DNA from 4 places in the Methylocaldum sp. GT1TLB genome. Region 2 is predicted to be linked to each of the others. Evidence: riboswitches for the same ligand, from Rfam matches in the RefSeq annotation. Region 2 holds a riboswitch; each other region holds the start of a gene.
What was found. A riboswitch is a leader RNA that binds a small molecule or an ion and turns the genes downstream of it on or off. The one in region 2 is predicted to bind cyclic di-GMP.
Positions count from the first base shown of each region.

Region 1 (7,339 bases), 2.0 Mb from region 2:
AAACGGCCTCTCCGCTGGCGCCCAAGCTTCGGCTTGGGCGCCCCGCCCGAGAAGCTCCCGCTTCTCAACGTCGGTTCCCAAACGGGAGTTTGGGAACCAGCACACACCCAGTGCAGGTCGCTTCAGTCGTACACCCTCAACCGACAGCACGGTTTCTATGCCTTTGGGTTCCAGGGCGTCGCTCGATGATTTCCGGCGCTTTCATGCCGAGAAGGTCAACGACAAAAAAATCTTTCAGTTTTTGTTTATTAAATCGAAGTTCTGTGAAGATTTTGTTAAGGGTCTGTGACATTTTGAGAAATTTCGATGGCGGCCTATTGGTGGTTCGGAATGTGGTCGCTCTTGGCCCCGGCGGACGGCTCCGGGACCGATGGCGAACCAGAACATGCGAGAGGGCGTATACGGTGTTTTCGTAACGGGCGGCGTGAGCTGCTTGCTGAATAGCAGTCCGACGTCGATCCGCGTTTAGGTGAAAAGTCTCCCGTCGGATTCGGATTTCTAAGGATTCAGCTGCAAACTCTGAGCCAAGGACTCGTGTTTCGCTGAATCAATGGGATAGGATGAAAATCTACGGTGGGCGTAAAATTCGCTGACGCCAGGAAAATACCCCAGGCGCACCGTTTCAGGTATTTTTCCAAATCGCTTTCAATCAGGAATTGTTTTGTAGGGCGGGTTAGGCCGCGAGGCCGTAACCCGCCGAACGGCCTCGGATCGGTGGGTTACGCTTCGCTAACCCACCCTACGATAATGTTCGCTTGAATGTTGAATGTTGAATGGATTTACAAGGCGTCTGAAGCGATCCGTTCGTCGCCGGGAAGAGACATCCCCTCCGGCAGGCGAATTTTCCGGTTTGGTGTAGCGTCTCCAGTAAGTCGGGAAGGGATTCCCGACCTACTGACTTAGTCCGGCCGCCATTTTGGAGTGCGGAGCGGCTTTCCCAATTCACACCGCTAAGCCACGGTGGAGAATGTTCTAAGTACATTCCGCAAATATTTGCGGGATCTCGACAGATTGGCTTGACTGGCGGGGTTGTCCTGCAGGTTGCCTATGCCGCAAGACTTCCCTGAATGTACTTAGGGCGTTTTCATCTCGCTCGTACGGCAAAACAGGCTTGGCGGACGTCGTTGGCGCCTTCGGCTAGGGTAGATCGATTCAATCTTTCGTAGGTCGGCAATCCTTTGCCGACGAACCCGTTGGCCCAACGGCGGCGTCGGGAAGGGGGGCTTCGGCGCTCCCGAAGACGCCGTTTGCGATTGGAAGGGTCGCGACTAAAGCGACCGTTTGCGATTGGGAAGGGATTCCCGACCTACTCGCCAGTGCCCGTACAGTAGGTATGAAAACGTTCTAGCTCGCCTTCTCGAACACACGGCCTTGCACCGCGTCGAACCCGAGGCCAAAAAGCAGATCGGCCTCGTCCTCCCGTTCCACGCCGGTGGCGGCAACGCGGATACCCAACTCTCGTGCGTATTGGCATAGCGCCTTGAGCAGGGCCTGATTGCCGGCGTCATCGAATATCCGGCGGCAGAGAGCCCCTTCCACCTTTACCCAATCCGGCATCAATTCGTTTAACCAGGCCAGTGCGCCGGGATAGGGCATGAAGCGATCCAGCACGAACCGAAAACCGTCTCTCCTGAGCTCGCTAACGGACTCGGCCGCTTGCGGGGCTAAAATCAGCCGATTCAAGGGGACTTCTATGGCCAGATTTGATCGAGCGGGCACTTTATGTCTAAAAGATTGAGCGAATCCCGGCTGCATGATGGTGGCCACCGACAAATTGACGGACCACGCCGCTTCGGGTTTTTCCGCCATCGCTTCCTGAAGGCGCGCGACGACAAGTTTGTCCAGCATCGGAGCCAGATCGGTTTCCTCGGCAATGTGCGCCAAGGCGCCTGCGGAAAGCCGTAATCCGTTTTCCGTCACGATGCGCGCGAACACCTCGTAATGCTCGGGTGCCGAAGCGTTCCGGCACATGAGCGGCTGCCGCTCCAGTTCCACTTGACCGTTGCCCAAAGCCTGCCGCAGCAATGCGAGCCGGCCGCTCCCGCCCGGCGTCGGATCTGCCTCCGCAATCCGAAAGCTCCCGCTGGACCCCATCTGCGCGTCGCGCAGCGCAGCGTCCGCCCGGGCGAGCAGTGCCGTGCTGCTATCGCCGGAAGAGAGGGCCGCCCCGATATGGACGGTGCAGGACGAAGCGATTCCGGTCTCGAGCAAAGCCATGACCGTCGATTGGGCGAGGTGATGGGTCAGATCGTTCAGGCAATCGGCATCGGCGTGCTCCAACAGCACGGCAAACTGCGCGCCGTCGATTCGCGCCGCCGAGCCGTGCGTCTTTTCGGCGACAGCTTCCACAACATCGGCGAGAAATTTGACGACAAGATCTCCCGTATCGCGTCCGAATCGGCGATTGCATTCCGCCAGTCCGGTGAGCTGAAGGATGGCAATGGCGTGCTGCGTTCCGGATATTGCCAGGGCCGCGTCCAGCGATGCGAGAAAATACGCGCGATTGAAAAGACCGGTTTGCCGGTCGTGGTGGAGATCCCGCTGTAGTTTCTCGATGGTTTCCATCTTCGCGTTCAGCATGCGCCGCACCGCTTCCGACATACGGTTGAACGCCGAGCCGATATGATGCAGTTCGCGAATACGGGGCAGCTCCGCCAAAGGCTCGAACTTGCCTTCGCCGATGCGAAGCGCCAGATTTTCCAGCCGGTCCAGCGGACGTAATGCCTTTTGCAGCAGCCATACCGACAGCAGCGCGGAGATCAGCCAGAAACCCAGAGTCCAGCCCAGGATGGACCAGGTCATCTGCCAAAGTTGGCTATATCCGAAACCGGGATGGCTGGCCACGTCGACCACGGCTGAAAGTTTCCAGCCGGCCATCGATTCGGCCCGACCCGCGGGAGCGTCGAACGGCACGCGGCTGATGAACCACTCGGGAGCGCCGTCCACTTTCAAGGGGAGTTCCCGCTCCACGACGGATTCGCCGTTGGGGCGGATCACGGCGATACGCCGGTAGTAGCCGCTATCGTAGAGAGCGTCCACCGCATTGGCCACCGCCGCGGTGTCGTTGCTCGCCAGCGCGGGCGATAGTTCCAGCGCCAGAGTGGTTGCCGTTTCTTGCGCATGAGCGTGCAACTGGCGTTGCAGAAAGCCGTGGGTATTCACCAGGCCGGTGGCGAAAAGAGCCAGCCCCAGCAGCAGAAACAGCAGACCGAGCAGCAGGACCAGCAGGGTTTTCAGGCTCATCGTCGTCATCGAATCGCTCCCGTCTTTTCGTGGTGCATGCGCGCCAACAGATCGTTCCAGTGGCGTATGTCGGACGCTTCACCCAGTTTGCCATGCTGCCCGCGCTGCTTGGCCGACCACAACCCCTCCGCATTGAAGCTCATGGTCGGCGCTAGATCGGTCCGCGCGGCGGCCGGCCGGATATCGCCGATCAGATTGTCCAAAATCAGCGGTTCGGATGCCGGGGCGGGATAGTAGGCCAGGACCATGTGCGGCTCCATGCGGCTCAGCTGTGGCCGCCAGACCCGGACATAAGTGACCCGCAATCGGTCGGGAGCCACTCCTGCCGCTCGAAGGGTGAAATATTTGGCCAGGGCGAAATCCTCGCAGTCGCCGCCGTTGGCGGCCAGGAGTTCCACCGGAGTCGCCCAGTAGTCGCGGCGCGCCCATTGGTCAGGGTCGGAGATATTGGGCAGGCGGTTGAAGAAATCGTTGACTCGCGCCAGCTTCTCTTGTTCGCCGGCACTGCCCAGATGCAGAACCAGGTCGCGCCACGCCGACAGACGTTCGACGGCCGCCAGGCCATAGCGCTGGCCGACCAGTTCCAAGGTTCGTGCATTGGGGAGCAGGTCCATTTCGACGCCCGCCACGGCAAGGACCGCAAAAGCGGCGCTCCATATCAATAAGCGTTTCAAGAGCTAAGGGGGGTGATTTGAAGGAAGCGTATCTTGCCCCATCTCGGCGAAATTTCGCCACCTCATAACCCGGTGCTTCAGCGTTTTTCACTGAAGTGTAGCGGCGTGGCTTGGGAAGCCGCCCCGTACCTCTAAGTGCCTATCTCAGTAGGCCGTTCGCCCAGAGCCGAGTCGAAGGGTTTTTGAAACCTACTGGGATAGGCTCTAAATGTAGGCCGAAACGAGCGGCCGTAGCTCGGCAATCCTTTGCCGACGAAGGCGTCCGGATGCAGGCCCGGCTAAGCGTCAGCGCTTGATGGCAAACGGTCGCTGCTATACAGGTCAGCGGACCGCCATTCCGGTATGGATTTTCGCTGGCTCCCAAGCTTCCGCCTGGGAGCTATACCCGAGCAGCTCGAGCTTCTCGAAACATCATTCGAATCGAGAAGCGGGAGCTTCTCAACGTCGGTTCCCAAACGGGAGTTCGGGAACCAGCCTAACGACGGAGGCATGCCGGATCAATCGGTTGCAGGCCGGCTGGCACCGAACCGCGGAGTAGGTCGGGAATCCCTTCCAATCGCAAACGGTGTCTCCGGGAGCGCCGGAGCCACCCTTCCAATCGCAAACGGGCCTTTAATCGGCCCCTTCCAATCGCAAACGGTCGCGTTAATCGCGACCCTTCCCGACGGGATTTGTCGGCAAAGGATTGCCGACCTACCACCTGATACACCGGGCAAGGCGCTCGGAAGAAGTCAGGTCCGGCGGTGCCCTTCCTCGATTCCCCCGCCTTCATGTTGCGAATCCGTAAAGTCGTTCAGCGAAAAAGCTACAGCCGGGGCAGCTTGCAATCATCTGCGACTTAAAGTTTTGAAAAAAAAACACAGCACGCAAATGTAATCCAAAACAAAGACTTAGTTGATGCGCGGGAGCCGTGCGTTGAGTTTTTTCAAAAAATTTCATCGGTGTCACACAAACTTAACTTGGTTGTAAAAAAGCGACATTAAAGTCTGTCTCGCCTTCAAAGGGACGGAAGAAAACCGCAGTGCGGTTCAGTTGCGGCCGGGGAGCAGGAGCCCGGTCCAGGAGGGTTGCTAGGACAAAGCCACACTCGTCGCGAGGCGGGGCCGGAAAGCCACGGGTCTTGATTGCAAGATAGCCGGGTTGCCACACCAACGTTGATGGCAGCCCGGCTTTTTTGTTTTCGGTGCCTGAAAAACGGCACAAAAAAGCCGGTCGCCGAAAAGCGACCGGCGAAAACGGCCCTGCAGATAAACCTTGAGAAGACGTCTGCAAGGTATTTTCAACCGCAATTTTAAACAAGGCATGGAAATGAACAAACTGAAAGCGATTACCGCCGGCGTGCTATTGGCTTTGGGCGCCACCGGCGCAGAAGCGTCGATTAGCGATGGGCAGTATCCGAACGTGGGCGAATTGTTCGTGTCGATTTTCGATCCCAGCGCGAACGGCGGCCTGGGTCGCACCTACTTCCGCGATCTCGACGTTTCACTCACTGACGTGCTGAACGCCGGTTCGAACTGGGCGTTCAGCGTCAATCTGGGTGCTGACGCCAATTATGCCGGCTTTGCCGGCAAGGCAGACCTGCAGTACAACATCGCCGCCGTGTACACCCTCGACGAGGGCGGTGCCAATATCGATCAATGGGGTATTCTGGCTACCGGGTCTTCGTTCAACGGCGGTTTCGGTAATGTTTTATCCACGATTACCAACATTCAGGGCTATATCAGCAAACTGAACACCGCGCTGGGCGACAACGTGTCGGGCGTCGTGGATAACGGGCTGCCGCAGTCCTGGGACGACGGCAACTGGGGTCCGCTGATGGGCGCCGCTCCCAGCGTGTTCGCCTCCACCGCCGGCGGCGTCGACCTGGCAACCCTTTTCTTCCACGTGACCAATAACACCGGCGACGACAGCGACGGCATCGTCAATCAGATTGCCGGGCGCTGGCTGCTGTCGAGCAACGGCACCCTGGAATTCGGCCCGGCCGGCTCCTCTCCGGTACCGGTTCCCGCGGCGATCTATCTGCTTGGCTCCGCTCTGGCCGGCTTGACCCTGGTCAGCCGCCGCGGCCAGAAAGCGTAATCTCCCAAATATCCTTAACGGAGAAAATTCGATGAAAGTCAATCGTTTGTCTGTCGCCATGGCGGCAACGGCGCTGCTCGGCGCCGGCGAAGCCTTCGCTCTCGCTCCCGGCGCGGCCGTGGATATCGAAATCTGGGCATCCGGCGCCACCGCACAGGACAAGGGCGTGGAAGCGCTCTTTTCCGAACTCTGCGTGGCCGGATCTCTGGATATCTACCGCGACAACGCCAACGCGTCCAAGCCGGGAGCGCAGCACTCGGCTTATTTCTGCCGGCTCGACTCCACCAAGGTGACCGGCCTCGGCACCGTAAATCCGAACGTGTTGTTCCACAAGCGTTCTCAGGGCGGCTCGGCGCAGGGCGTAACGCCGCTGATTCTCGATCAGGCGATCACGCACATGGAGATCAACAACGGCAACTGCACCAAGACCGCGCCCGACAGCTTCTACCGCTGCCGAGTCAGCAGCGCGGGCGACACCATTCTGCACGAGTCGGATCTCGGCGTAAGCGACGTCAACCCGGATCTGTTCCGCGGGGTCAACGCGCCCAGGGAGGACGGCGTGAAGCAGCCGGATGTCACGACCGCCCAGGTTTCGAGCTTGCTGGACGTGACCCCGGCCGCGGGCCTGGTGTTCGGCATTCCGGTAACGCTGTCTCTTTATACCGCCCTGCAGGACGCGCAGATGGACCAGGGCCGGATCCCCGCCGGTTGCGCGCTGGGGGATGACAGCAATCCCGATTGCATGCCCAGCCTCAGCTCCGAGCAAGTGGCTTCGCTGCTGGCCGGCAAGGTGCAGAACTGGAACCGGTTCAAGGTTCAGATCGGCGCGGCGTCCGTCAACTTTTTCGACAATTATTCCGGCGGCATGAATCTGACCGACAACAAGGTGGCCATCTGCCGCCGCGTCGACGGTTCTGGCACGCAGGCGCAAGCCAACGCGGTGTTCCTGAACAATCCGTGCATGAGCGGCGCGGTCAATCCGGTGGGCGGTACCAATAACTTGAGCGGACCGATCGTGCCCTCGACCAACCTCGCCCTGAACGGCGTCGGCCAGTCGGGCTCCGGGGACGTGGACAACTGCCTGGCCGATTTCAACGACGGCACCAACACCGGCGGATCTGGTAACACGTCCAAGCGCTGGGCGATCGGCATCCAGAGCCTGGAGAAGAACTCCGGCAGGGATAAGAACGGCAATCCCATTGCCCGCAAGAACTACCGCTTCGTGAAGATCGACGGCGCCGCGCCGACGCTGGCCGAGGTCGCTGCCGGCCGCTACCCGGACTGGGTGGAGCAGACCTTCCAGTGGCGCAAGGCTTCGGTGGGCGGCCCGACGGGAGACGTGC
Region 1 covers NZ_CP194898.1:4,205,608-4,212,946, forward strand. The annotation lists gene ACR2R1_RS18605 (bifunctional diguanylate cyclase/phosphodiesterase) at 1,345-3,252, opposite strand; gene ACR2R1_RS18610 (transglutaminase-like cysteine peptidase) at 3,249-3,857, opposite strand; cyclic di-GMP riboswitch class I at 4,988-5,065, shown strand; gene ACR2R1_RS18615 (VPLPA-CTERM sorting domain-containing protein) at 5,226-5,996, shown strand; gene ACR2R1_RS18620 (hypothetical protein) at 6,028-7,339, shown strand, end outside.
Region 1: linked by a shared signal. The riboswitch ahead of ACR2R1_RS18615 (VPLPA-CTERM sorting domain-containing protein) and the one ahead of ACR2R1_RS04710 (hypothetical protein) in region 2 are both predicted to bind cyclic di-GMP.

Region 2 (7,339 bases):
ATCTGTCGAGATTCCGCAAATATTTGCGGAATGTACTTAGGGATAAGCAACCTACGCCCGAAAGGACGAGTCCCCAGGGTTAGCCCGGTCGCCCGGCAACCTCGACGGATCGTCCTTCGGCATCCTCTCGTCTACTTCTTTCTCGACCCCTTCCCCCTGGAGGGACCACGATCCGTCTCCGGAACCGGAAAAGCTTCTTGCGGTCCGGCTACCATCGAGTCGCGCGCTTTTTCCTTGAGCTGGACGGCTCTAGCCAGCAGCTCATTGCGTTGGCCCTTGGCGCGGCCGGAAGCGGCGTTCCTCTCAAGCTTCAGCGCCTGACGGAGATGCGTCAGGGCCTCAGGATATACGATCAAAGTACCCTCCGTCAGAACCTCGATGGCATCCTTCGTGTCGGCCGCCGCCAATCGGATGATGTCTGTCGCGCTCCGGTCGCTCAGGCTCTGCGCTTGCAGATCCATCCGATTGGAACTCCGTATGTTTTCGAGCGCGTTGATGGTTCGCAGGAACATCGCGACGGCGACGACCTGGGACGAGTCGAGCTTGACGTGCCGGTTCTTGCCGGACGACGTCAATGAGCCGGGCGAATTATTGAACGCATCGGTGTTGTAATAGGCCACCGCTTCCTCGATCGTGCTGACGCTATTGTTGTGGAAGAAAGGCGCCGTATCCGCAGCTTCGACCAATGACGGGGTGTTGAACCGCCCGTCTCCGTAGCAGGGCTGGTCGTAGTCGGGACCGCAGTCGATTCTTGCGTGGTGCTCCTCTTTGCCGAATCCCCCATCATAAGGAATGCTGGCATCGACCAGGCGCGCCGGTTGATCCCGCATGTTTTCCACGCCGCTGTCACGCGTCGGATTCTTCTTGGTGGTCGAACTGTTGGCACCGGCATTTTGGTGGCAGCCATTGCAATTGGCCGTCTGACCGAAGATCGGATTGCCGCTGCCGTCGACGGGATTTTCCTTGGTGTCGAACAGCTGCTTGCCGCGCTCCACCAACGGAGAGGTGAACGTCAGGTCAGCCAGCACGATGTCCTCGCTGCGCCCCAGGGACAGCATATAGGCGACCAGGGCGTCCAATTCCTCGTCGGTGGCCAGACGAAAATCGACACCCGGAACCCGATTGAGCGTTCGGGTCATATGCTGGGCGATGGCGCCTTGCGCGAACAGCCGCAGAGAGCCGTCTCCCGGCGCGCCGTCCCCCGACCAGCCAATGGCGTTGGCAAATTTCGCGTCTTCCTCGAACTCGCCGCCGTCCGCCAGAGTTTCCGTGCCGATCGACGCCGCCAGGGCCAAGGTATGAGGCACGCTGCGCATGACGCCGGGCCGGTCGAAGCCGTCCACATTGGCAAGGACCAGGCCGAGTTGACGCAGCAATTGCGGCTTTTCCAAGTCCTTGAGCGCAGGGTCGTATTCGGCCACGAACAGGGGATCGTCCTTCGGAAGCTTGACGATGTATTTCGGGTCGATGGTGTGATTGTTGTCCGGCCGATGGCAGGTGGCGCAGGTGCGTCCGTTGCCGCCGAAGGTTTCGTTCAGAAAAATCTCCCGCCCTCGGGCAATCTCCGCGCCGAGAACCGCATCGAGATCGTTCCGCTCTCTGGCATCGGCGTGAGCGAGCTTGGGCAGCATGAAGTCGAACGGCTTCGCCGCGCCACCGCTATGCTGCTGGGGAGTGCTCGGCAAGTTGCCCACACGGGTCACGGTCCAGGGCTTGTCGCCGTAATAAAGTCTCTGCATGAAGCCCGGCGTACCGAACAGTATGCCCCCCTCTTCAGGATTCCCTTCCTCTCGGGTAATGGCAACCAGATCCAGGGTAAATCCGCTCATGGCCAAGCCGTCGAGACGGGTCTTCAAGATCCGTTTCCCTTCACTGTTCGGTTCGAGACGGCCGAGCCTCTGCATGGCGTTGGCCTTCTCCTGTCCGCCCGCCTTGTGCCAGCCGGTTTTATTATCGACCAGCCAAACCTCGTAGCCTCCCGCATCGAGTCCGCTGACTTCGACCGTCACCCATCCCTCCAGCAGGTCGAGCCGCATGCGTCCCTGCGCCCGGCTGAATTCTCCGGATAAGGCTTTCGAATAACCGAGCGGGATGGTCAGAAAACGATCGCCGCCGTCAGCTTCATAAGCGGTTTTCCAGCGGCTGTACGCGTTCTTCAGGGTTTCGACATCGCCGTGGCCTGTGACCAGCTCCGACTTGGAAACTTCGGTATCGGTAAGCAGCAGGTAGGCGACCGTACCCCCAAGCATGAGCGCCAGCGCCGCCAAAAGTGGAAACGTATTTTTATTCACGGACTCGTACCAGGATCGGATTTATTGGAAGAACGTAGCTATACAGACGGCGATCCCACTCCTATGGACGACCAACGCGCGAACCGCTGAGCCTTGCTCGGCCGTTGCGAAACCTTGGTCGCGAGGAGGTGTCGGACACCGCCCGCATTGGACGGCCCTGTCACTACGTTGAAATTATTGTTAAACGAATGGTTACGGCACCCGCCGAAACCGGTCATCAACCCCAAGGCCTCCGGCATCGCTTTGAGCACGCGTCTGCCGTGTTCGGATGAGCCGGGACATATCAATGCTCTATGGCCAGATCGATCGGATGAGCCCGGGAGATCGTTCCACCCGGGCACTCTTGCCTCTCTGGTTGCCAAGTTATGCCGGAGTCGGTTTCGAAGTCCGGCGGCCGATGGTAAATACGCCAACCAAGGCACTGCCGAACAGCCATACGGCAGCGGGAATCGGAACCGGCTGGACTGTCAATTGATAATTGCCGGCTACGCCGCCCAAGGCACCTATGATGATCGTGTATTCGCCCCCATAAGTGGTGTCGAGGTCGAATACCTGCGACAAGGTCTCGCCGACCGAGGATGCCACGCCCCAACCGAGCAGGGTGAGATCGTCGGAGCCCAGCGGATTGTTTACCGGGGTCGGATCGGTAAAGAAGGTATCGTGCCTAGAAGCGCCGGCACCGGTATCCCAGCCGCCATAAAGCGCGTAGCCGAGTTTGAGGTTGGCGCCGCCGTCGGCAAGGTCGTCCGCCAGAGTGATTTTGAATTGCGATACTCCGGCATCCACGCAGCCCTGGGCGCTGCCGCCGCAGGACCAATGGATCAGGCCGAAGTCCGCTCCATGGCCCCAACCCTGTCCGCCGTTGTCGGGATCGGACCAGGAAAGGCCGCCGACCCGCAGCATTCGATCCGTGGGAAGGTCGGGATCGTTATTGTTGTTATAGTTGGCAATCTGCCGCTGCAGGCTGCTGCCGTTGGTGGATGTGGGCGTGCCGGTCTCGATGGTGCGGCCGGCCGGCGCCGCGCTGTGCATGCCCGCATACCACATGACGGGCAGACTCCCGGTATAGCCGACACCGCCGTTGGTCCAAACGCCGCTCGCGTCGGTGCCCGGCATTCCGTCGGCGCCGTTGATGCTGCCGCCGGTGCCGTCGCCGTAACCGGCGATGTTGAACGTGGCGTGCGCGTGCGCCTCGGGCGCAGCGACCAATGTTCCCCCGAGCATTCCCGCGAGGGCCAGTATTGTTGCCGTGGTTTTCATACTATGATTCGTCCTCGTCACTGTTAGTGGTCGTCCAAAAGCTCGTTAACAGTGATGTCCGCGGCGCTTCACCGTACCCAATGGAGCTGCGCCGCGGTCCTCCCCATCACATTAGGAGGCGGCTCGGCCGTCTCGAATACTCCATAGCATCGAGACCCGAAGCTTTCCGGCCCCGCCTCGCGGCGGGTGTGGCGATTCGGACAGACCTAACGGCGGTCCATCCCGACAAAGATCCCTCGGGCGATCCCTGCCAGCCGATTCCTTGCGAATCCGTGTGTATCGCGTCTTTTTACGAGCCCCCTAAGCGGCGGACCCGGCCTTTGCTGAAACAATAAATATGCCACTAAATAATCATTGCTAATCAAACAGATAAATCGCATGCAAACGCCGCCGACGTGGCAAATCACGCAGTCTCATGGGTGATTCCACACAAAAGTTCCCCGCTTAGAGCGCGGAAAGGAAGGCGTGTACATACGTCGAGGTCTTGTTTCAGGCGGGAACGGCCATGACGTTCTTGCGGCGCTGTCCCAGCGTGACCAAACTCGCGAGGGCGCTGCCGAACAGCCAAACCGCCGCGGGGACCGGGACCGGTGCGGTGCTGATATTCAAGCTGTACTCCGCGATGTTCTGACTCCAGTTCCCCACGCCGGCGCCGCCCAGGTAGATGGAATAAACCTGACCGGCCAGGGCCAGAAAGGTCAAACCGTCTACACCGTCGACGGTGCCATCGTGAGTCAAGTAGCTCAGTCCTACGGTGCCGAACGGGTTATCGGCTTCGTAAGGTTTCGCGGGTGTGCATCCGGGGCAGTTCCAGGAGCCGTGATGAGAGTAACTGCCGGTACCGGAGTCCATGCCGGTGAAGACGGTGATGCCAAAGTTCTGAATGTCGTAGCCGGTTCCCGTAACCACCACGGGATTCAGTGTTACCCACATAGTTTCTTCGGCCTTGATCAAGCCAATATCGGTCTGATGTCTCCAGCCGGTCGGCCCGTTGGCCGTCGGAACTCCGCTGCCATTGACGCCTGCGTCCTGCCAGGCCCCGGCGCCGGTATCGATTTCCGCGGCGAAGCCGTAACGCGTTACTGCATCTGCTTTCGAGATTTCGAGCGTGTTGCCCGCGGAGTGAAGCTCGGCCGCCCAGTTCAGATGAGACGTACCGGCATAGCCGAAAGGTAGCGTGGTGGCACTGGCGGTTCCGACCCAACCCGGCGATACCGTCGGATAGGTCGGATTGCCTATACCCCCATAGTTCCAGCCGTCGGTGGCGGACAGCTCAGTGGTGGTGAAGGTGTTGTACATCGTATGCGCCTGGGCGCCGGAAACGGCGCCTACGGACAAGACGGTACCGGCGAGGGCCATGGCCACCGCTTTGGTCAGTTTGTTTTTGTTTTTGGACATAGGAAATTACCTCGTGCTGTTCTATGGAGTTGGTCTTTGTTTTCACATAGGCAGCGATGTCCGCAGCGCTCCCGTCAAAAGCGGAAGGCGCTCCGATCTCCCCATCACCGAGGGAGGCGGCCCGGCCGTCTTGGGATCAAACTCACAAGACCCGTGGCTTTCCGAACCCGCCTCGCGGCGGGAGTGGCAGGTGCAAAAGGGACTCCGCCCCGCTACGGTCTACGCTCCCCTTCCCCGGCAATGGTTTTCGGGTTTTCCGTAGCACAAAGCGCGTTCGAACCGGAATTCGGTCGAACCGGCCGTTACCCCAAGAGCAATAAGCGCGCCTGAGGTAAACCGTTGATATAGCGCTATTTCTATGACGAACCTAACGGAAGCTGCGGGATATCCCACGTTTTTCGTGCGGGTATTCCAGCATGTGGCGACCCAAATCATCCGGAGGGTCAGTCAGCCAGCTCTTTCACTACACCGTTTCAAAGCGGCGATCGGCTGAGGCCGAGGCGATGAAACGGCCGGATATCGCCGACACCGGCGCATGCCACATGGTGCGCCCAGCCTCGAAGGCAAGCTCGACCGCCTTGTCCCGCATCATGCGGCGACGGCCTTGTGTCTGTGCCGCCCGACGAATCCCATCCCGGCCAAAGCACTGCCGAACAGCCAAATGGCGGCCGGTATCGGAACCGGAGAAGACGTGATGTTCAGCACGTAAGAGTCTTTGTTCTGATTCCAAAAGGCTCCGCCGCTACCGCCCAGATAAATGGAATAAATCTGACCGGCCTCCGCCAGGAAGGTCAGACCGTTGACCCCGTCGACGGTTGAATCGTGGGTCAAATAGCTTACGCCGGTGGTACCGAACGGGTCGCTCGCGGTGAAATCTAAGCCTTGAAGCGGGCTGTTCCATGCCTGATGGTTCTGATACCCGGTTCCCGTGTCCATGCCGGTAAATACCGTAATCCCGAAGTTGGCGATTTCCGAATTGACGCCGGAGAGATTCAGCGTGACATAAGCATCGCTGTGCGACCTCAACAACCCGATATCGGTGGCGTGCGACCAGCCTTGCGGGGTTGCCTCCGTGTCGATCCAGGCGCCCCTGGCAGTATCGATATCCGCTGCAACGCCATATCTCGCTTGCGCATCGGCTCTGGAAATTTCGAGCGAATCACCCGCGTTATGGAGTTCGGCGGCCCAATTCAGCGTCGAATAACCAGTGTAGCCGAACGGCAGCGTCGTAGGGCTGGCGGTTCCGACCCAACCCGGCGATACCGTCGGATAGGTCGGATTGTTTATACCGCCATAGACCCAGCCGTCGGTTCCCGCATCGGTATAGGGCGTTCCGGCGTTATAGGTGTTGTACATCGTGTGTGCCGATGCCTCGGCAACAACCCCTAAAGAAAGGGCCGAGCCGGCAACCGCCATTGCGATCGCCCTGGCCAATCTGGTTTGTTTCATATGAATCCCTGCAAGTTGGAAGTTGAGATACGACGCCGTTAACCCGCATTGCTCATACCCCTTCGCTTCAGCCGTCCGCGCCGCAAAACGGTGTAATTCCAAATCGCTTCCAATCCGGAATTGATTTTCGTAGGGTGGCCGTACCCTACCCTAGGCAACGTTCATTCGCATGCCGAATGGAGTAAGAAGTGCAAGCTAAGCGCAACCCATACTTAACAAGTGTCGTGCCAGTGTCCAAATCCCGGCACTACGGTGCTTCCATGGCTTTACAAGCAGGCGCGAATCCGGGAAATGAGGTATATGCCCCAGCATTCAGCGGCATATCGCGCATGAGGATGAAGTCGGGCGAGGGGGGAGCCGATTGCAATGACGCGGCCTCGTTACGTCGGGAATCCTTTCCCGACGTAACGGGTTGACAGCCAAGCGAAGTCGGCAAAGGATTGCCGACCTACGAATAATTCCATTCGGCATGCGAATGAACATTCATCGTAGGATGGGTAGAGCGAAGCGAAACCCATCGATGGTGGGATAGCCCCTCGGCTCAGCGTAACCCACCGACCCTTCGACTTGGCTCAGGACAGGTCCGAGGCCGCTCGGTGGGTTACGGCCTTGCGGCCTCACCCACCCTACGAAAATCAATTCCGGATTGAACGCGATTTGGAATAAGCTGCCGATTCCGCCAGAGAGCCGCCCACGTTGCCCTCGACGTCGATCCAGAGATGCGGCAAGCCCATGGCGTCCAGCCAGGCCGGACCGTTTTCCTCCTTGAGCATGGCGATGGTCGAAGCGCTGCCGGCGACCACGCAAAAGTCCCCCACCACGCTGACGGCGGCGAGATGGCGCACCGGCCAGCCGGTTTTGGGATTCAGCACATGACCGTATCGGATACCGTCCACGACGATGCAGCGCTCGTAGTCCCCGCTGCTCGCGACCGCGCCTTC
Region 2 covers NZ_CP194898.1:1,102,836-1,110,174, forward strand. The annotation lists gene ACR2R1_RS04700 (hypothetical protein) at 132-2,291, opposite strand; gene ACR2R1_RS04705 (hypothetical protein) at 2,655-3,551, opposite strand; cyclic di-GMP riboswitch class I at 3,666-3,754, opposite strand; gene ACR2R1_RS04710 (hypothetical protein) at 4,041-4,949, opposite strand; cyclic di-GMP riboswitch class I at 5,062-5,147, opposite strand; gene ACR2R1_RS04715 (hypothetical protein) at 5,413-5,541, opposite strand; gene ACR2R1_RS04720 (VPLPA-CTERM sorting domain-containing protein) at 5,538-6,398, opposite strand; gene ACR2R1_RS04725 (FAD:protein FMN transferase) at 7,034-7,339, opposite strand, start outside.

Region 3 (7,339 bases), 450 kb from region 2:
GCAGAACGATCTTCACACGACTACGAATATCCTTGCCATCCCCGAGCTGGCCGCCAAGTGCACGAAGCCGTTCTCGCCGGCCACCTTCGATGCCAGCGGCAATCTCCTCACGCGCGCCACGGCGGAATGCCGCACCAGCGACATCACCCTGGCCGAGTTCAAAACCCTTCGCGGCAAGATGGATGCGTCAAACCCCCGCGCTAGAACCGTGGAGGAATATCTCGGCGGTACGGCGAATTTCCGCACGGACCTCTATGCCGGACCGACCAGCGGCACCCTGCTTACGCACAAGGAAAGCATCGAGCTTTTCAAGAAACTGGGCGTGAAGATGACTCCCGAACTGAAGAGCCCTAGCGTGGCCATGCCTTTCGACGGCTTTTCCCAGGAGGATTTCGCCCAGAAAATGATCGACGAGTATAAGGAAGCGCGCGTTTCCCCGAAAAAGGTCTTCCCTCAGTCTTTCAACATCGACGACGTGCTCTATTGGGTCCGCTACGAACCCGCCTTCGGCAAGCAGGCCGTGTATCTTGACGATGCCGAAACGGTCGCCGATCTGCCCGATGCTGCCACCTTGGCAAGCTATAAGACCATGGGCATCAATATCGTGGCGCCGCCGACGTTTGCTTTGTTGGACCTGGACGCCGGCGGCAACATCGTGCCCTCGGAATACGCCAGGAACGCCAAGGCCGCGGACCTGGATATCATCACCTGGACACTGGAGCGCTCCGGAATTCTCGCCGACGGTAATAATGGGTTCTATTTTCAGACCATCGATTCCGCCATCAAACGCGAGGGCGACGTAATGAAAGTGCTCGACGTGCTGGCGAAGGATGTGGGTATTCGTGGCGTCTTCGCCGACTGGGCCGCGACGGTGACCTATTACGCCAACTGCAAGGGATTGTAAGGGGCGCTGTAAACCCGATCACCGAGCGAGCGGGAGCGAGAAATCGAAGCCTCCGGCGGGGTTTTGTTGCGTGAGGTCCCAAGCCTGCATAGTTCATGAAAGGAGGGTGGGCGGAATCGAAAAGCCCTTAAAATTCAACTGCTGACATTGAATTTTTGAGGAGATTCCGCCGTGATCCATGGTACCGGACAACGTGAACTGTTCGCGCACGTGGCGCGCCGCCGGATCGGCTCATCCCGGACTTCGACGCCGCCGATGATCTCGCGGCTCCCTGGCGCCAAGCAGCACAAACCCACTTTGCCGCCACCGAGGACAAACAACGGGTGTCGGCTAGCTCTTGTTGGAAGCCCTGCGCCGGAGGGGGCTCGCCGGCGCCGAACTGGCTCGCGCGCGGTGTTCGAGCCCGAGGGTGAAGTTCCTCAAGAGTTGTCGCGGACTTTTAGCGACGCTGCGTCATGAGGATGATAATTGCAGCACTGGCCTCGGCCGTTCCGGCTGGCGGTCGGCTCGAGGAACCGGACCGGGATAAGCGCCGGCCCGGTTGTGACGTTCGGCCGCGCCGTCTGCTTCCGCAGTCAGCGAAGCAGATTTGCACCGAATCCTCGCCCATTCACCAAATGGGCTTGCCATGCGAGGCTCACGCAGCCAATTTGCTGGAACGGCGAGAGATGACGCTCATGCCGGCCAAGGCACTAGCGAGCAGCCAGAAGGCCGCTGGAACCGGTACCGCCGTCAGCGTGAGCGATCCATCCGCCTGGTAGAGAATGCTCGTCGATGTAACCGGTATGCCGCCGACCGAAGAGATGGCGGGAGGTGCGGTGGGGTTTCTGACGAACAGGGAGAACAACGACTGGCCGCCGCCGATGGTATCGGGATCGTATACCGCCGAATCATAGAAACTGGTGTTTCCGACGAAGGTAAATTCGCTCGAGGTTACGCCAAGACCGGAAGGAAACTGGGTGCTTACCGTGACGACCCCGGTTCCGCCCGTCACCGATCCCTTAAGAATATTGGTGCCGTCCGTGATGCCCGTGTCACCGGTTACGTCGCGATTGACGGCGTTGTCGAAAAACAGGTCCAGCGAGCCACTCAACACCTGGAAGTTGATGGTCCACAGCCCGTTGCCCAGATTCTGCGCGTTCGTGACTTGTGTTTGGAAAGCCGACTGGGTGGTCAACTCGTAAGAGACGTTCAGTTTGGGGTTGCTCACCGTGGAGGTGCCCAACTGATGGTTGGTGACGTAAGACTGGTACACGCCTGAATAGATGTCTCCCACCGTAATTTGGGAGGGATTGGCGATCGTGTCCGGTACGAGCAATGCCAGACCGCCGTCGCCCGCCGCGAAGTCGTAAGTATCGAAGGGACCGACCGCTTCGCCGGCCGAACCGCCCACGACGGTGTAGTCCGCGGTACCCACCCAGTTCGGCAAGGTTGCCGCACCGGCAGTACTTGAGAATCCGACGCCCGTCAAAGCGAGCGCCGAAATGATCTTACTTGGTTTCATCCGAATTACCTTTTCACTGTGTTGACGTTGAACTCACAGTGATGTCCGTGATTCTGCCCACAGGTGGTGAGCGGTGCCACGGTCCTCCCCATCACTCGGGAGGCGGCCCGGCGATCTCGACAAACGCGAGACCCGTGGCTTTCCGGCCCCGCCTCACGGCGGGTGTGGCTCTTCGGCAAACACGTTCAGCTGGTCCTACAGCTTGACGTGACCGGTAACCGACCTAAGCCTCCTTGCTCATTTTTTCGAAATACCCGGTCAAATTAAGCCGAGACTGTTACACGTCAGTTAATGATTGGTTAAATCTATGTAATCAATTTATGACAAATGACTCGTCGGAGACCGATTAGGTGGATTCTGTCCAGTCTCCCTCTCCATGAGCCAGTGAGCCAGGCTCAAAAAAGTGGACACCATCAATCGCGTAAATCCGGTGATTGGTGGTGGAACGAGATGGCGAAATTACCGAGACAGCCGTTCAAGGCCGAGCTTCGTGCGCAGGTGATGAGATGAGCCAGCGAGGGGAAACCATTCGTGCTGGAAGCGGCGCGGCGGCAGCGGATGGCGATAGACCGAAGGCACTCTGCCGATACGCCAGGTCGAATCGGCGGATCAGGTCCCGCTTGGTCCCCGGCCGCCTGCATCCGTTGGTCAGGCACCTCGAAAAACTTCGAGGTGCTCGTAAGCCAAGCCCAAGCCGCGTTTGGGCTTGGCGAAGAGAAAAACCGCCGGGAAGGTCTTGGTTCGAAGCCTGATCACGTTTCCGCCAGCCGTACCGGCCCACGTCCAGACGAAGAGCCGAGCGAATTGGGACGGGTTAGCTTTGGCAACGGCTGGGATCAAAGCCTATCTTCGTAGACTTAGAGCGTTTTCATCTCGCTCGTACGGCAAAACAGGCTTGGCGGAAGTCGTTGGCGCCTTCGGCTCGGGTGAATGGATTCAAGCATTCGTAGATACCGTCTTAGAAATCACGATGCAAGCCCATGATTGGGATCGAACGGTCGGCCGGACTTAAGGACGCCGTAGGCCAGGACGAGGAGCTTGCGCATGGCGGCGCCGACGATGAGTTTGCCGTTCTTGCCTTGGGCTTTAAGGCGCTCGCAGAAGGCCCGGATCAGTGGGTTATGGCGCCGGGCGACGATGGCCGGCATGTAAAGGGCCTTGCGGAGCAAGGCATCGCCGGTCTTGGACAGGCGGGTGTGGCCTTTCCACTTCCCGGACTGGTGCTCTTTGGGCGAGAGGCCCGCAAAGGCGGCGACGCTGCGCGCGTTTTCGAAGCGGTGAACGTCGCCCAGGGCGGCCAGCAGCACCGGGATGGTGGCGTCGCCGAAACCGGGGATGGTGTCGAGCAGGTCACGCCGTTGGCGGAGGTCCGGATCGTGGTCGATGTGCTCGCGGATGCGTTGTTGGGTAGCGGCGATCTCGGCGTCGAGGGTGGCGAGCACGGCTTCGATGGAGGGGCGTACGGTGGGGTCGGCCCCGTCCAGGCGGTTTTTTTCCATCTGCCGCATCTCGAGGAGGCTCTCGAGCCGACGCACTAAGGCTTGTAATGGGCGCACGGCCGGCGGAGGCGGCTGCCAGAGCAGCGGCCGTTGGCTGAGACAGAAGCGGGCGATGCGCTTGGCATCGCTTTTATCGGTCTTGGTGCGGCTCAGTTCGGCTTGGCCGAAGGCGTGGATTTGGGCGGGGTTGACCACGCTGACGGCGAGGCCGTGGTCGACCAGGAACAGGGCCAAGCCCTCACCATAGCGGCCGGTGGCCTCCAGGCATACGTGGGGCGTTGGGAAGGCTTGCAGCCAGGCCAGGAACGCCTTAAACCCTTCGGGCGTGTTCTGGAAGACCTTGGTTTTGTACTTGCCGTTGCGTAGCGCGGCGGCGTCGAACTTGGCTTTGGCGATGTCGATACCGATGGGGCTGAACGTCATAGGGTCTCCTTGGTCTGCGTTGACGATGGGGCAAAGTGCTGACCGATCGAAACCGCTCCTGCCGGGTTCAGCCTTATCCATCCAGGGTGTTGCCCAAGGCAGCCCTACGATACCGTTCGAACTCTATGGCGAGGAAGGGACGCTGGGGGACGATCTACGGCGCGGGCTTCAGGCCCAAGGTCGGCAACGTCTTGCCCAGCGTCTGGGTCCGATGATCAGTCGGAGATTCTGCCTCTTGTGGAATCCAGAATCGAGATATAAGGTCGGCAATCCTTTGCCGACAAACCCGTTGGCCCAACGGCTATCTTCGTAGACTGAGTGCGCCGATCGTACAACTTTTTCGGCATGCACTCCGCACCACCAGCCCCGAGATCCCGCTGGCGAACAGCCAAAAGGCGGCCGGTACGGGAACCGCGCTGGACTGAATGCTCAAGGACAGACCGGCATTGGCGGCGAGCGGCCCCGAGAGGCTGAAGAACAATCCTTGATTGGGTTCGGACGGATTGCCCAACACGCCCAGATCAATATTTCCGGCGTACAACGCCTGGAAATTGAGCGTCGCCAGCGTCAGCGTTTGGTTGGCCGGAGTGTTGGCAATGCCGGGGAAGGCCGATCCCGCCAAATCCAGTTTGACCAGGCCGCTGTCATCGCTGAAGGACGGCGAATACGTGACGCCGGTGAACTGAGCGGCGGTACCGTTCAGCACCGTGTCGAATCCGAACGCCAGCAATTCATCGGAAGCGTCCAACCCATCGAAGGGCTGAGTCAACGTTAAATCGATACTGAAGCTGTCGCCAACCAGCACGGGGGCATTCCCGACCAAATTGAGCGACACCACGGCCGAGTGGGAAGGGGCCACGGCCAATAGCCCCAGAATGGCAATTGCGAGGCGGGCTTTAAAAATCAACATCGTTTATCTCCAGTTAGGGGTAAAGGGCCGCCTCGTTGCAACGGGGCGGCCGATCGCTGTTTAAAGGCCTGCGTTGACACGATAGGCAGTGTAGTGGCCATACCAGCGCTGGTAGTCGGCATAGGTCACGCAGCCGACGCCGTCGTAGTTAGCCTCCGCCAAATAGCCGGATTGGCCCGAACACTTGCCCAAGGCGGAGCGGAAGCGGTTCTGGTCCGCTACGTCGACGTCGCCGTCCTTGTCGAGATCGCCCGGCACCAGCACTTCCACCACGACCGGATCGTGGTCCGACGAACGATACGGATCGGCACTGTAGAAGCTGGTGACCTGATCCGGCGTCTTGAAGTCGGTGTTGTAGTCGAGCGCGATCGGCTCGTCCGCGTTGATGTGCCATTCCGCGACGCCCTTGACCTGATAAGTGAGCGTCAAACTGGACAGGGCATGATCCAGATAGCCTGCTTCGCCGTCGAACACGTAGGAATATGCGTCCTCGCCAAGGAAAGCCGCGACCTGATTGGTAAAGCCGTTCTGTTCCAGGGTCCGGATGGGATCTTCCTTGGCGTAGGCATTCAGATCGCCGATGACCAGGACATCGGTGTTGCCGCTCCCGGTGGGATCCGCCGCCAGCCAGTCGGCCAGGGCCTGGGCAGCCCTGGTCCGGGTCAGGTTGCAGTTTCCCTGCTCGTCGCCCACGTCCGGGTCTCCCACGTCGGTGCAAGCCGAGCCTTTGGACTTCAAGTGATTCACGACCACCGTCAGCTTCTTGTTGGACAGCTTGTCCAGGAAGGTCTGGGCCAGCGCGGGCCGATTCTTGGTGTCGATGAAATCGGGATCGACCGAGGAGTCCAGGATCGCGAACGACCCGACCGGGCTCACTTTCGCCGGCTTGTAGATCAGCGCCACGCGGATCTCGTCGGTGCCGACGATGCCGGTGTCGATGAAGGCGTACTGAGCGGACCCGGCATAGACGTTGAGGCTGTCCACCAGATCCCGGATCGCCGGATAAGCATCGTCGTCGTTCTCGATTTCCATGAGGCCGATCACGTCGGCGTTCAGGCCGTGGATGGCGGGGACGATCTTGTCTTTCTGGCGGGTGAACTCGGCCGGGTTCTCGGCGCCGCGGGCCGTCGGGAATCCGCCGCCGAAGCCGTCGCCGTTGAAGTAGTTCAGCACGTTGAAACTGGCAATGCGGAGCGATCCGATGCCGGGCAACGCGGGCGGAACCGCGGGGCGCGGATTGTCCGCCACGAACAGGGGGTCCGCCGTGGGCAGCAGGCGGAAAGCACCGAAGGCGTAGCTCATCACCCCGGTCGCGCCGGTCAGCGTGTCGCCGCTCCGTAGCGTGTTGCCGGCGCTCAAGCCGGGAGCCGGGAAAATCACCGGGTCGGGATTCTGGACGTTGGAGCCGTCATCCACGAACAACCGATTCAGGTCGTTGGCCGCCGCCACCGCATTCGCCGCCGCGCCAGGCAAAGCGACGTGCGTCGGATTCCGAAGGCGACCGTCCGAGGACACCACGATCTGGCCGAAGCGGCCCAGCTGGAAGTTTTCGGTGACGGTCAAGCTCTGGGGCAAGTTGATCAGCATGCCTTCGTAGCGCTCCCGATCGGTGGCCGATCCGTCGAAGGGCAGGGTTACGGGCGTCGCCGCCGGCAGCGGGTTTCCGCTGGCGAGTACAGTTACCGAGGAGGCGTTCAGCGTCGTCAGGCCGTTGGTTTCGGTCACGGTTCCGGTCACCCGCACCCAATCGCCCGGATCGACGGCGATAGTGGAGTTGACGAACAAGCCTTCGGACGAAGCGGGATCGGCATCGTAATCCGCCGGCTCCTCCTGAACGAAGAAGCCGCTCAACTCGGTCGCGCCCTGGAAGTCGCCCACAACAACGGCCTCCACCGTCACGGCCGCACCTACGACGGGACTGGACAGGCCGGTGCCCTGCACCGTACTGATCAGGCTGACGGAGGATGGCGGGGGCGGAGCGGAAGCGAAAGACTGCCCGGCATTGAGCGCACCGAAGGTGTTACCGGAAGAAGCTACCCAAGTGAAGTCCTCGTAGAAAATGCCGTTTCCGGTAAGCTGCAAGGATCCGCCGACCGGTG
Region 3 covers NZ_CP194898.1:1,554,561-1,561,899, reverse strand. The annotation lists gene ACR2R1_RS06790 (glycerophosphodiester phosphodiesterase family protein) at 1-904, shown strand, start outside; gene pepA (flocculation-associated PEP-CTERM protein PepA) at 1,542-2,408, opposite strand; cyclic di-GMP riboswitch class I at 2,507-2,587, opposite strand; gene ACR2R1_RS06780 (IS110 family transposase) at 3,374-4,330, opposite strand; gene ACR2R1_RS06775 (hypothetical protein) at 4,632-5,240, opposite strand; gene ACR2R1_RS06770 (ExeM/NucH family extracellular endonuclease) at 5,301-7,339, opposite strand, start outside.
Region 3: linked by a shared signal. The riboswitch ahead of pepA (flocculation-associated PEP-CTERM protein PepA) and the one ahead of ACR2R1_RS04710 (hypothetical protein) in region 2 are both predicted to bind cyclic di-GMP.

Region 4 (7,339 bases), 1.5 Mb from region 2:
TGAGGGCTTACGTGGTGGAGCGGTTGGCCGATCCAGAGGCGGTGTTAGTGGTGGACGAGACGGGTTTTTTGAAGAAAGGCACGCACTCGGTCGGAGTCAAGCGCCAATACAGTGGCACGGCCGGCCGCATCGAGAACAGCCAGGTCGGCGTTTTTCTCGCTTATGCCAGTGTGCACGGGGCGGCTTTTCTCGATCGGGCACTGTACCTGCCCAAGGAGTGGGCCGCCGCCCCCCATCGCCGCGCCGAGGCGCACGTGCCTGAAGGGGTGACGTTTCGCACCAAGCCTGGGTTAGCGTTGGAGATGATCGAACGCGCGTTGGACGCCGGTGTGCCGTGCCGCTGGGTGACCGGTGATGAGGTGTATGGGGGCGATCGGCGGCTGCGGTTTTGGCTGGAGCAACGGCGCCAGCCGTTTGTGCTGGGGGTGGCCTGTAACGTGCCGTTGTGGCGTGATGGTCCGGTGTATCGGCCGGCGCAGGAACTCGCCGCCGAACTACCCGCTTCGGCGTGGCAGCGGCACTCGGCCGGAGACGGTGCCAAGGGGCCACGGGAGTACGACTGGGCGTGGCAGCCTTTGTGGCGGTGGCAACCGACCGCTGAGGAGCGGGCCTGGGGCCATTGGCTGGTGGTGCGCCGGAGTCTTGAGGATCCGAGCAAGCTGGCGTATTACGTAGCGTTTGCCCCGCGGGAGGGCACGACGCTGGAGACCCTGATTCAGGTCGCCGGGCGACGGTGGACCATTGAAGTGGGCTTCGAGAGGGCCAAGCAGGACTGTGGGTTGGACGAGTATGAGGGACGGACGTGGGACGCCTGGCATCGGCATATCACCTTGGCGCTGCTGGCCCAGGCGTTCTTGGTGGCTATGAGCACCCAAGCGAAAAAAGGGGCACTGAGGCCGGCTTGATCCCATTTACTGCCCCGGAAGTCCGCCGCTTGCTGGTCCACGTGCTCTGGACCCGGCGTCCCGAGGCGGCGCATGTGCTGGCCTGGTCACTCTGGCGGCGCCGTCATCAGTGGCGCGCCAGGCAGTGCCATTACCGACGCCGCTGTCGTGGTCGTCCACCATAACTGCGACTGTAGTACTAAGAGGAGCTAAAAAAATGAAGAAGCACTTGATCTTGAGTCCGTTATACCTGTCTCTGGCCTTCTCGGGGGTAAGCCATACGGCCGTCGCCGAACGAAAATTGCCTGAAGACTTATTTCAGGACGTTTGGAACGCCATACCGGACACCTATCTGCCTCCTCAAGCCAAAAAAGGCAGACATCGTTCGGTCCGGCCTAATTTCGACAGACTCAAAGCAGATGCCATAAATCTGAATATTTTCAATGACACGCTTCTGGTCGCCGAGAAAGACCGTATCGTCGACAATGTTCAGGGGCATTCCGCCTGGGTTGGTCATCTGCAGGGCGAACCCGACAGCGAAGTCATTCTGGCTGTGATCGGAAAAGCCATGTCCGGAACCATCAAGCGGGGGAATGGTGAAATCTACGAGATCCTTGCCAACGATGATGATACTCATACCGTCCGGCAGGTGGACCCGAGAAAGATTCTGCCTCACAAACACCCGATTCCCGATGTTGAAATGGACCCAGATCTAGCCAACGCGCCGGTCAGTTCGGAAGCCGAGACGGCCGCCATCGAGCCGCCGATGGCCGCAGCCACGACCACCGATACGATCGTGGACCTGATGGTCGTCTATACGCCGAAGGCACGCGCCAATGCCGGCGGCACCTCGGGCATTCAGGCCAAGATCGTGAAAGCCGTCGAGGCCGCCAATCAAGCCTATATCAACAGCAAAGTTCATATGAAGCTAAACCTGGTGCGCATGGCCGAGGTCAACTACACGGAAAGCGGCGATATGGCCCGCACGCTTAATGATCTTCGCGGCACAACGGACGGCAAGATGGACGTCGTACATTCCTGGCGCAACCAATACGGTGCTGATCAAGTGACCCTGGTTTCCGCCGACGCCAATTACTGCGGTATCGCCTATCAAATGACGCGGCTGAGTAGCTCCTTTGCACCTTATGCGTTCGCTGTCGTGCATGACGACTCAAGAGCGTACTGTCTCGCCGCGCAAACTCTGGCGCACGAACTGGGCCATAACCAGGGCAACGCGCATGACCGCGCCAACTCCAGCTATGCCGGCATTTATTCCTACTCTTATGGGCATCGTCTGTGCCAAAGCGGCGGTTTCCGGACGGTTATGTCTTACGCCTGCACCAGGGCAACGCGCATTTCGAATTTCGCCAATCCTAGCGTTTACTACAACGGCAAACCCACAGGAATCGATCCGAACATAAATCCCTCAAAGGCCGCGGCGACCGCCTGGTCGATGGAGAAAGCCCGAGCCACGGTTGCCGCGTGGCGTGCCAGTAAAGTGGCCGCTTCCGCTCCGGCGACTCCAAGCAGGCTGGCAGCTTTCTCTCAATCCGACGATGGAATCAATCTTCGCTGGATGGATAACTCGGATAACGAGGAGGGATTCAAAGTGGAGCGCTCCCGCGATGGAGTCAACTGGGAAGAGGTAGCGTTACTCGGCTCCGACATCACCAGTTTCTCAGACACAGGACTCAACCCGAACGGCGAGTACTCGTATCGCGTATCGGCCTATAACGGCATAGCCGAGTCCAGCCCCAGTGAAGTCGTGACAACGGCAACAGCGTCGGTTGTCAATGGCGTTACGGGAAGGACCGACAACGACGCCGATAATGAGCGTCGGCGATATCGCTTTGGTCGCCGCATTTGATCGAATGTCGAATATCGTAGCGTTACGCTTTATCTGATCTTGATCGAGTAGCACCGGCTGGAATCTGCCACTGAGGCAAAAATTCGTTATCTAAGTACATTCAGGGAAGTCTTGCGGCATAGGCAACCTGCAGGACAACCCCGCCAATCTGTCGAGATTCCGCAAATATTTGCGGAATGTACTTAGGGCATTTTCATACCTACTGTACGGGCACTCGCGAGTAGGTCGGGAATCCCTCCCAATCGCAAACGGCGTCTTCGGGAAGGGCGTGGCCGGCGCTCCCGGCCAGGCCGTTTGCGATTGGAAGGGTCATCCCAGCGCTCCTGGGATGACCGTTTGCGATTGGAGCGCCGAAGCCCCCCTTCCCGACACCATGTCCCGGTCGAGCGTCTTCGTCGGAAGGGTCGCGACCAAAGCGACCGTTTGCGATTGGGAAGGGATTGCCGACCTACGAATGCTTGAATCCATCCACCCGAGCCGAAGGCGCCAACGACTTCGGCCAAGCCTGTTTTGCCGTACGAGCGAGATAAAAACGCTCTAAGCCCGAACTATCATACGTATCCATCAAAGGGTGCCCGTATGACAGTTCGGGTGAATCGAGTCAGGACTGCAAACCGCTCCGCTCTTAGCCATTCCAAGACGATCTTCCTAGTGTCGCCAGCCGGAATAATCGGACAAATCGCCGCTGGATAACGCGTTTTTCTCGTTTTTTCCTGGAAATGGCCAGTGACACATGCCGCATGGCTGTTGCCAAATGGAGACATGTTTTGCCCGGCCACTCCATGGAACCGGTCATTTTCTGACTCAAGTCCTGCTCTGCATACAAGAGATTCAAGGATTCGCCAGACCGATCACCAACGAACATCGGATTGGCATACGGCGTGCTAAACCGCCATGGCACCGGATAACGTTTGACGTGTCAGCCACTCCGGTGTCGTAGCAACGCTACAAACTCAAAAGAAGCTGCGATTCGCTTAACCTGTGCCAAGGGGGGTACGGGCAGCAATGCATCGTTTATCCGAAGGTGAGGAGCCACCCGGCGAACGATTACGGCCACTGATAAAAAACAACAATCAATGCCTACATGAAACAATCTACAACACTTTTTTGCCGACTCAATCACACAAATTCCCTAGATTTAGACCAATCTTATTTCTACAGAAAAATCGAGCCGCTGACCTAATGCCGCTTGATCTGAAAAAGGCAAAACCATCGAAAGGTGGTGGCGCAAAGTTACCGGTCTACGGGAGCCAGGCTCCTATGACAGCGGGATTGCCAGCTCAAGCCAAAGGTTGCTTTGGTTTGTCTCATCCCCGCGGGTTCCCAGAGACCATCGCCGTCAACTCGACTCTTAGGGGACCACAACGTGAGCAACAAGACTCAGCATTCTAAGTTCACCGCTGCGCGCCGCAAAAATATCCTCGGACTGGCTGGCGTATTTGCAGCCTTAACGTCTATTGTGGGTGTCGTCCATGCGGCGCCGCCGCAGCGCTTATTCAGCGACACGAATCTGACCCTGCCCACGCAGGCCAAGGCGCAGATCAAAGCCATCAAGGGCCGCAGCCGGGGCGTAGCCATCGACTTCAACGCGGTGAAGGCCGATACGCTCACCCTCGAACTGCTCAACGACACCACGGTTACCGCCATCCGCGATCGTATCGAAGACATCGACGGCCGTTTGTCCTGGGTCGGTCATATCGAAGGGCAAGAAGGCAGCAGCGAGGTGATCCTCGCCGTTCGGGGGCAGGCGATGTTCGGAACCGTCGTGATGGACGACGGCAGAATGTTCGAGATCGCCTACGCCGGCAATAAAACGCATGCCGTCCGCCAGATCGATCCCAACAAGACCGCTCCGCATTCGGAACCCCTCGCGCCGGATATTAATGCCGCCGGTGAATTGGCCGGTACAACGACATCCTCGACTAGCCCGTCCACCGCAGCCGCCAGCACCGGCCAAGTCATCGATCTGCTGGTGGTCTACACGCCTCAGGCCCGCGTGAATGCTGGCGGCGTCTCGGGCATAGAAGCCAAGATTATTAACGCCGTTACCAAGGCCAATCAGGCCTACCTGAACAGCCAGGTGGACATGCAGTTGAACTTGGTAAACATGGCCGAAGTCAGCTATACCGAGACGGGCAACATGTCGACCAGCTTGTCGGATGTCACCGGCACCAGCGATGGCAAAATGGATGAGGTACACTCCTTACGCAACCAGTACGGCGCCGATCAGGTGGCGCTTATAACTGCTGAAAGCAACTACTGCGGCATCGCCTACGTGATGAATAGCCTGGGTTCCTGGTTCGCTCCGTATGCGTTCGCCGTCGTGCATGACGATTCCAAGTACAACTGCCTCGGCAACGATACCCTGGCGCATGAATTGGGCCACAATCAGGGCAACATGCACGACCCGGACAATTCCGCCTACGCCGGCGTGTACCCCTACTCTTATGGTTACCGGATCTGCGGCGTGTTCCACGATGTCATGTCCTACAGTTGCAGTTCGCCACGAATATCGCACTTTTCTAATCCTAACGTTTATTACAATGGCCAGCCGACCGGGGTGGCGAACTACCAGGACACCGCCCGTTCCATGAATGGCACCAGCGCCACCGTCGCCAGTTTCCGGTCCTCGACCACGACCACCACGACGCCCACGGTTCCGACTGACCCCACAAGTTTGGCGGCGACTACTCAATCATCCAGCAGTATCGCCTTGACGTGGACGGATAAGTCTAGCGACGAAACCGGATTCAAGGTGCAGCGCTCGCTGGATGGCGTCAATTGGAGCGAAGTCGCTTCGCTCGGCAGCAACGTCACGAGTTTCACCAATACTGGCCTCAGCGCCAGCACCACTTATTCTTACCGTGTCTACGCCTACAACAGCGTCGGCAACTCCGCCTTCTCCAATACCGCCTCGGCGACCACCTCGGCTAACAGCGTCGACACAACTCCGCCCACGGTTAAAATCACCAGCCCCTCCAATGGCGTGAAGGTCGGTAACTCGACAAAAATTACCGGCACTGGCAGCGATAACGTCAAATTGCAGGGGCTGAAGCTGGCCATCGACGGCGCCGTGCGAGCTTCAACCAGCGGCGGCTCGATCTCTTATAACTGGAACACCCGCAGCATCGCGAAGGGCACGCACACGATCACGCTGACTGGCACCGATGCGGCGGGTAACACCAATCAAACGTCGATTCAGATTTACAAATGAAAAGGAATTGCAGGATTGCCTAGGGGTTGACAGAAAAGGTTTCTGCCAAAAAACGGATATTCTTCAGCAAACCTCAAAGAAAAAGCCGTCCCAATGGGACGGCTTTTTAGTTTGCCTGATCAGAAGTCTTTGTGATCTTTTCAGAGCTATGCCTTTTTTCTTCTCCAATTCCTAAAGCCTAGACCAAGCAGACCGGCTCCCAAGAGTGATAAGACGCTCGGCTCTGGAACGGTTATATCGGGCGGTGGAGGAGGAGGCGTAGTTGGAACCGATATGTCACCGAGCACTTTGTCAGAACCTTGTCCATTTGAACCAACCTCCTGAAAACGTGCGTAGCAGCTTGTGCTCGCATAGCAGTCATCCAAAGTGTTGATAAATGCGCTAGTGATGCCAGCTCCATCCAAAATAGGATCTGTGATGAAATCAAGCGAGACTTGCGCAGTTAAGCCTTCGGTAAGCCCGCCATTCGGACTTCCACCCGAGAAATTACTGTTCAACGCGATAGCGATATCGACTTGGTTATACGGATTTAAGGTCACATTGAATAACAGATTAGGGAAATAGCCCGATAGATCTTCATAAGTTCCCGCTACAACACTCACACCCGTTGGCAGGTCGAAGCCGAATCCCATAAGTGTCGAACCTATGTTTGTGGGGGTAAGATTCGCTATATCCAATAACAAATTGAACTCACCAGGAGGCGGAGCAATGTCGGTGAACGTAAAGCCCACGCTCGCTTTCGATCCGGTATTTTCAGTGCTGCCGTATTGACTGTCGTAATTCAAGGTAAACGCCGGCGTAGCACTAGCATCAACTCCCCCTATAAGAAGGAGCCCGCCAAATAAAATTTTTAGAATTTTCATAGTCATTTCTCGTTGTAGTATCTCTCCACAAAACGTCGAATGCATCAAGTGTGCCACCCCAAAGAGACCAACGAGTATATATGCGGGGATCTGATGTCAGAGCTGGGGTCAGGCTTTTATTATTTGGTTTGCATGCTATTGTTACCGTAGTTTTCGATAAGGCTTAGCTTCATGGCCAGAAAACCCCGCATCCACATCCCCGGCGCTGTCTATCACGTCATGCTCCGCGGCAATGCCGGACAGCCTATCTTTTTTCACGATGAGGACAGAGACGTTTTCGAGGAATTGGTTGGCGAGGGCGTCTCCCGTTTCGGTCACCGTATTCACGCCTACTGCTGGATGCCGAACCATGTCCACTTGGCGGTTCAAATCGGCGATGTGTCGCTTTCAAAAACCATGCAACACCTGGCTTTTCGTTACACGCGGTGGATCAACAAGCGCGAAAACCGGATCGGCCATCTGTTCCAGGGCCGATTCAAGGCGATCCTGATCGATGCCGATGCTTATCTGC
Region 4 covers NZ_CP194898.1:4,727,917-4,735,255, reverse strand. The annotation lists gene ACR2R1_RS20895 (IS701 family transposase) at 1-905, shown strand, start outside; gene ACR2R1_RS20890 (M12 family metallo-peptidase) at 1,102-2,751, shown strand; cyclic di-GMP riboswitch class I at 3,944-4,031, shown strand; gene ACR2R1_RS20885 (zinc-dependent metalloprotease family protein) at 4,118-5,965, shown strand; gene ACR2R1_RS20880 (cistern family PEP-CTERM protein) at 6,112-6,828, opposite strand; gene ACR2R1_RS20875 (transposase) at 7,000-7,339, shown strand, end outside.
Region 4: linked by a shared signal. The riboswitch ahead of ACR2R1_RS20885 (zinc-dependent metalloprotease family protein) and the one ahead of ACR2R1_RS04710 (hypothetical protein) in region 2 are both predicted to bind cyclic di-GMP.